DNA from 2 places in the Streptomyces sp. NPDC006733 genome. Region 2 is predicted to be linked to the other one. Evidence: riboswitches for the same ligand, from Rfam matches in the RefSeq annotation. Region 2 holds a riboswitch; the other holds the start of a gene.

Region 1 (3,396 bases), on a different contig from region 2:
TGAACAGCCAGCCGCCCTCGAAGGGGGCCGAGTTCACGAGGGAGGGGTCGTCGACGACGTCCTGGTTGATCTCCGTGACCTCACCGGTGACGGGGGAGTACAGGTCGCTGACCGACTTGGTCGACTCCAGCTCACCGCAGGTCTCGCCGGCGGTGACGGCGGCTCCGACCTCGGGGAGCTGGACGAAGACGACGTCGCCGAGCGCGTCGGCGGCGTGCGAGGTGATGCCCACGGTGGACACTCCTGCCTCAGAGGCGGAGAGCCACTCGTGCTCCTTGCTGTAGCGCAGCTGCTGGGGGTTGCTCATAACCAAATTCTCCCGGATGTGAAGGTGTGCTCGCGCAGGGGGTGGGCGGGGTCGGTCAGCGCCGGCGCTTGTAGAAGGGCAGCGCAACCACCTTGTGCGGCTCTTGAGCGCCGCGGATGTCGACGGCCACGCCCTGCGTGCCGGGCGCGGCGTACTCCGCGTCGACGTAGGCGATGGCGATCGGCTGTCCGAGGGTCGGGGAGGGCGCACCGGAGGTGACCTCGCCGATCACGGTGCCGCCGGCGGCGGTCACGGGGTACCCGGCGCGCGGCACGCGGCGGCCCTCGGCGACCAGCCCGACGAGCTTGCGCGGCGGCTGCGCCCCGGCCCGCTCGGCGGCGGCGGTGAGCGCCGCCCGGCCGACGAAGTCGCCCGGCTTGTCGAACTTCACGACGCGGCCGAGACCGGCGTCGAACGGGGTGGTGGCGGTGGTCAGCTCGTGCCCGTAGAGCGGCATGCCGGCCTCCAGGCGCAGCGTGTCGCGGCAGGACAGGCCGCACGGGATGAGGCCGACGCCGGCGCCCGCCTCGGTGATCGCCTTCCACAGCTCCTCGGCGTGCCCGGGGGCCACGAAGAGCTCGAAGCCGTCCTCGCCGGTGTAGCCGGTGCGGGCGATCAGGGCGGGGACGCCCGCGACGGTGCCGGGCAGGCCCGCGTAGTACTTCAGCCCGTCCAGGTCGGCGTCGGTCAGGCCCTTCATGATGCCGGGGGACTCGGGGCCCTGGACGGCGATCAGCGCGTACGCGTCGCGGTCGTCGCGGACCACGGCGTCGAAGGCCGCGGCGCGCTCGGTGACGGCGTCCAGCACGACCTGGGCGTTGCCGGCGTTGGCGACGACCATGAACTCCTCGTCGCCCAGCCGGTAGACGATCAGGTCGTCCACGATGCCGCCGTCCTCGGCGCAGATCATCGTGTAGCGGGCCCGGCCGACGGCCAGCGCGGAGATGTGGCCGACGAGCGCGAAGTCCAGCGCCTCGCCCGCCTGCGGTCCCGTGAGGGTGATCTCGCCCATGTGCGAGAGGTCGAACAGACCGGCGCGGGTGCGGACGGCGGTGTGCTCGTCGCGCTCGCTGGCGTACCGCAGCGGCATGTCCCAGCCCGCGAAGTCGGTCATCGTCGCGCCCAGCGCGCGGTGCAGGGTGTCGAGCGCGGTACGGCGCGGGGCGTCGTGGGGCGGCTGGCTCATCAGGCGGGCTCCCGGTGCAGGCGTGGTGAGGCTCTCATGGCAAGGACAAATGACGGTGAAACCCCGAAGGAAGGGGCCTCCCCATCTGTCATCGGAACCTGAGAGGTTCACCGCGGCCCTGGGGCCCCGGCTTGCACCTTGGGTGGGACGGGTCGTGAACGGACCTGTCCGCTTTTCAGATGTGCCTCGCCCGCGCGGTGACTGTGCCTGAGAGATTCAAGGGAGGACTTGCTCCTTCGGCGCCCTGCTCATGATGGCAGGGACTCTCCCGCGCGGCCTCGAACGGCCAGTATGCAAGTTGTGGCGCTCATCATTGCACGCGTCCGAAGCGACCGGGCCTCTGGGGAATCCCTTTATGAGCCATTACCCTCTCTTTACCGCCAGTGGCCGGGCTCCACCGGGCCCGGGCGGGGCGGAACAGGGGGAGGCGGGGGCCGTGCAGGGGAACGGACGGGCGGCCGGGACGACGCTGCGCTATCCGGCGGGGGACGTGCTGGTCGTATCGGGGCTGCCGGGCAGCGGCAAGAGCACCCTCATGCGGCGCGCGGTCGTCGAGCGGGAGGCGACCGGGAGCGGCGGGTACGGGGCGGTCCGCCGCATCGACTCGCAGGACGTACGGCTGCGCTGGGAGGCCCTGATGCCGGCCCTGCTCCCGTACGCGGCGTACCGCCCGCTGGTGCGGCTCGACCACTACGCCCGGCTGCGCCGCGCCCTGCGCACCGGCGCCAGCCTCGTCGTGCACGACTGCGGCTCGCTGGCCTGGGTCCGGCACTGGCTGGCCCGCGACGCCCGGCGCCGCGGCCGCGGCCTGCACCTGCTCGTGCTGGACGTCCCCGAGGACGCGGCCCGCGCCGGGCAGCTCGCGCGCGGCCGGACGGTGTCCGGGTACGCGATGGCCCGGCACCGCAGGGCCGCCCGCCGGCTGGTGGCGCTGGCCGGGCCCGGCGGCCGGCCCGACGGTTGCGTCTCGGCGCTGCTGCTGGACCGGTCCGCGGCCGGCGCGGTGCGGCGGATCGTCTTCGGCGGCGCCCTGCCGGCCCCCCGGGCACCGGCGGAGCCCGTGACCGCGCAGTCCGCTGCCGCGGAGCCCGTTGCCGCGGATCGTGGCAGTCCGCGACCCGGCAGCCGCTAGGGTTTCGGCAGGGCGGAAGGCGTCGCAGGTGCCGCCCCCGGCCGCACCCGGCAGACCCTCCAGGCTCTACCCCGCGAGGCACAGCGCAGTGAACACGCAGCTACCCCCACCCCCGGCCGGCGCCTGGGGCGCCCCCGAACCGGCCGACCCCTGGCCCGCCAACGAGCTCGAGGCCGTGCTGGACGCGAGCGCCGGCGCCCCCGGGGCGAACGCCCGGTTCCTCGAGGTGCTCGGCCGCTCCCAGCTGTGGGTGCCGCTGCCCAACGGCGGCGGTCCCGACAGCCGGGACCTGGACCTGCCGTCCTTCGAGATCGACGGCACCCTGTACATACCGGTGTTCACCTCCGAGCAGCAGTTCCTGCGGGCCGCCCAGGGGATGGCCTGCACCGTCGCACCGGCCCGGGAGTTCGCCCGGGGACTGCCCCCGGAGGTCGGCATCGCCCTCAATCCCGGCGGCACGGCCGGCGTCCCGCTGCCGCCCCCCGTCGTCCAGGACCTCTGCCGGTCCGACCGCGACCCGCGCACGCCGACCGGCGGCCGGGTCCGGCTGTGGGAGCCGGAGCCGGACGACGAGCCGGTGGACTTCCTCGCCGCCGCCGCGGGCGAGTTCGCCGTCACCCCGGTCGTGCTCTCCGCCCGGCGCGCGGTGGCCAGCGTCGAGGGCGCGGCGCCGCAGCTGTTCGTCGGCGTCGAGCTCGACCGCTGGCAGGAGGAGGACCGGGCCGCCGCGATGGCCGCGCTCGGCCGCGCGCTGGGCGCCGTACCGCTGCC
Region 2 (3,396 bases):
GTCGGGGAGGTGGCACTGGCCGGCGAGTCGGAGCTGGTGCAGCTGCTGGGCAAGGCGCACGGCGCGTCGATCTACGCCATGGCGCTGGGCCTGGACAGCCGCCCCGTGGTCGCGGACCGCGACGCGAAGTCCGTCTCGGTGGAGGACACCTTCGACGTGGACCTCACCGACCGCTTCCGGGTGCGCTCGGAGCTGGACCGGCTGGCGGACCGCTGCGTGCGGCGGCTGCGGGAGGCCGGACGGTCCGGCCGGACGGTGGTGATCAAGGTGCGCAGCTACGACTTCAGCACCCTGACCCGGTCCGAGACGCTGCGGGCGCCCACCGACGACCCCGGAGTGGTGCGGGAGACCGCACGGCGGCTGCTGGAGGCAGTGGACACGGCGAACGGCGTCCGGCTGCTGGGCGTGGGCGTCACCGGCCTCGCCGACTTCACCCAGGAGGACCTGTTCGCGCAGGCCGCCGAGCTGGAGGCGGAGCAGGTGGCGGAGGCCGCCGCGGTGCGCGCCGCGGAGGAGCTCGCGGAGCGGGAGGCGGCGGATCCGGCCGCCCCGCCGGCCCCGGCGGCGGAGCCGGCGCGGACCGTGCGGTGGATGCCGGGGCAGGACGTGCACCACGCGGAACTGGGCGCCGGGTGGGTGCAGGGCAGCGGCGTCGGGCGGGTGACCGTGCGCTTCGAGCGGCCGACGGACGCCGTGCCGGGCCGGGTGCGGACGTTCGCGGTGGAGGACCCGGCCCTGGAAGCGGCCGACCCGCTTCCGCTGGTGCCCTGACCTGACTCAGTCGTCGCCGGCCAGCCGCCCGAAGTCGCGGTCGCCGCCGTGCGGCGCCTCGGACTGCGCGGTCGGCACGTCCATGCCGTAGTGGTGGTAGAGCTGGATCTCCTGCTCGGGGGAGAGGTGGCGGCCGACCCCGAAATCGGGGGCGTCCTTGATGAGGGCCTTGGGGAAGGGCACCCGCAGCTGCCCGTCCACCACCTCGCTCGGCTCCAGCGGCACGAACGCGTCGCGGCTGAAGAGCCCGGTGCGCACCGCCGCCCACTCGGGCTCGCCGGTGGCGTCGTCGAGGTACACCTCGTCGACGGTGCCGATCTTCGCTCCGTCGCTGTCCAGGGCCCGGCGGCCGATGAGGCTGCGCGGATCGATGTCGGTCTGCAACGGTCCCTCCAACAGATCGGTGCTGATCGCCTGCTCCCACCAAAAGCCACATCGGGGGCGGTGTCGACTCGAGGGATCCGCGAGGAATCCACCCCTGACCCCGCTGGTAGGCTGAATGGCGGCTGCAGACCCCATGCGGGAGAGTCCTCCGAGATCGTGTCGGAGGCGCCGAAGGAGCAAATCCTCCCCGGAATCTCTCAGGCAACCGGTACCGCATGGATGAGGTCACTCTGGAAAGCAGAGTGGGCGCCGGGCATGACCCATGCCCGGGGCGCGCTCTCACCGACGGTGAAAGTCGTGCTTTAGCGGGCACGGCGAAGCTCTCAGGTTGTGATGACAGAGGGGGAGGCCGTTCGGGTGCCCGCGCCGCGGCACCCCTCGCAGGTCGTGTCAGACCAGGAGGCCTCCGTAGATGACTGCCCACCGCATCCCACTCACCGAGCTCGAGAGCGGCATCCCGTTCGAACAGCGCCACATCGGCCCCGACGCCGGTGCCCAGGCCAAGATGCTGGCTCACGTCGGTTACGGCTCCCTGGACGAACTCACCGCCGCCGCCGTGCCGGACACCATCAAGAGCGTCGAGTCGCTGCGGCTGCCCGCGGGACGCACCGAGGCCGCGGTACTGGCCGAACTGCGGGACCTCGCCGACCGCAACCAGGTGCTGGCCCCGATGATCGGCCTGGGCTACTACGGGACGTTCACCCCGCCCGTGATCCTGCGCAACGTGATGGAGAACCCGTCCTGGTACACGGCGTACACGCCGTACCAGCCGGAGATCTCGCAGGGCCGCCTCGAGGCGCTGCTGAACTTCCAGACGGTCGTCGCCGACCTCACCGGGCTGCCGACCTCCGGCGCCTCGCTGCTGGACGAGGGCACCGCCGCCGCCGAGGCGATGTCGCTGGCCCGCCGGGTCGGCAAGGTCAAGCAGGGCGTCTTCCTGGTCGACGCCGACTGCTTCCCGCAGACCGTCGCGGTCATCGAGACCCGCGCGGAGCCGACCGGCGTCGAGGTCGTGGTCGCCGACCTGACCGACGGCATCCCGGACGAGATCGCCGAGCGCGGCGTCTTCGGTGTGCTCCTGCAGTACCCCGGCGCCTCCGGCGCGGTCCGCGACCTGCGGCCGGTCATCGAGCGGGCGCACGCGCTGGGCGCGATCGTGACGGTCTCCGCCGACCTGCTCGCCCTGACGCTGCTCACCTCGCCCGGCGAGCTCGGCGCGGACATCGCGGTGGGCACCACCCAGCGCTTCGGCGTCCCGATGGCCTTCGGCGGCCCGCACGCCGGCTACATGGCCGTCCGGGAGAAGTTCGCCCGCAGCCTGCCGGGACGCCTGGTGGGCGTCTCCGTGGACGCGGACGGCAACAAGGCGTACCGGCTGGCCCTGCAGACCCGCGAGCAGCACATCCGCCGTGAGAAGGCCACCAGCAACATCTGCACCGCCCAGGTGCTGCTCGCCGTCATGGCGGGCATGTACGCGGTCTACCACGGCCCGGACGGCCTGGCCCAGATCGCCCGGCGCACCCACCGCTACGCCGCCATCCTCGCCGAGGGCCTGCGGGCCGGCGGCGTCGAGGTCGTGCACGGCGGGTACTTCGACACCGTGACCGCCCGGGTGCCCGGCCGCGCCGCCGAGGTCGCCGCCGCGGCCCGCGCCGCGGGCGTCAACCTGTGGGAGCGCGACGCCGACCTGCTCGGGATCTCCTGCGACGAGACCACCGGGCGCGAGCAGCTCGCCGCCGTCTGGGGCGCCTTCGGGGTGACCGGTGACGTCGAGGCGCTCGACGCCGCCGTCCCGGACGCCCTGCCCGCCGGCCTGCTGCGCGAGGACACGTACCTGGCGCACCCGGTGTTCCACCAGCACCGCTCCGAGACCGCGATGCTGCGCTACCTGCGCCGGCTCTCGGACCGCGACTACGCGCTCGACCGCGGCATGATCCCGCTGGGCTCGTGCACGATGAAGCTCAACGCCACCACCGAGATGGAACCGGTCACCTGGCCCGAGTTCGCCGAGCTGCACCCGTTCGCGCCGGTGGAGCAGGCCGCGGGCTACCTGACGCTGATCCACCAGTTGGAGGAGCAGCTCGCCGAGGTCACCGGCTACGACAAGGTCTCCATCCAGCCCAACGCCGGCTCCCAGGGCGAGTTGGCCGGGCTGCTCGCGGTGCGCGCCTACCACCGCTCCAACGGCGACACGCAGCGCACGGTCTGCCTCATCCCGTCCTCCGCGCACGGCACCAACGC

What was found. A riboswitch is a leader RNA that binds a small molecule or an ion and turns the genes downstream of it on or off. The one in region 2 is predicted to bind glycine.
Region 1: linked by a shared signal. The riboswitch ahead of gcvT (glycine cleavage system aminomethyltransferase GcvT) and the one ahead of gcvP (aminomethyl-transferring glycine dehydrogenase) in region 2 are both predicted to bind glycine.

The regions. Positions count from the first base shown of each region.
Region 1 is NZ_JBEYJD010000047.1:56,584-59,979, reverse strand. Features, by position in the region: gene gcvH (glycine cleavage system protein GcvH) at 1-307, opposite strand, end outside; gene gcvT (glycine cleavage system aminomethyltransferase GcvT) at 363-1,493, opposite strand; glycine riboswitch at 1,679-1,774, opposite strand; gene ABZ721_RS32705 (AAA family ATPase) at 1,930-2,625, shown strand; gene ABZ721_RS32700 (enhanced serine sensitivity protein SseB C-terminal domain-containing protein) at 2,801-3,396, shown strand, end outside.
Region 2 is NZ_JBEYJD010000036.1:9,388-12,783, forward strand. Features, by position in the region: gene ABZ721_RS28450 (DNA polymerase IV) at 1-771, shown strand, start outside; gene ABZ721_RS28455 (PRC-barrel domain-containing protein) at 778-1,155, opposite strand; glycine riboswitch at 1,282-1,379, shown strand; gene gcvP (aminomethyl-transferring glycine dehydrogenase) at 1,568-3,396, shown strand, end outside.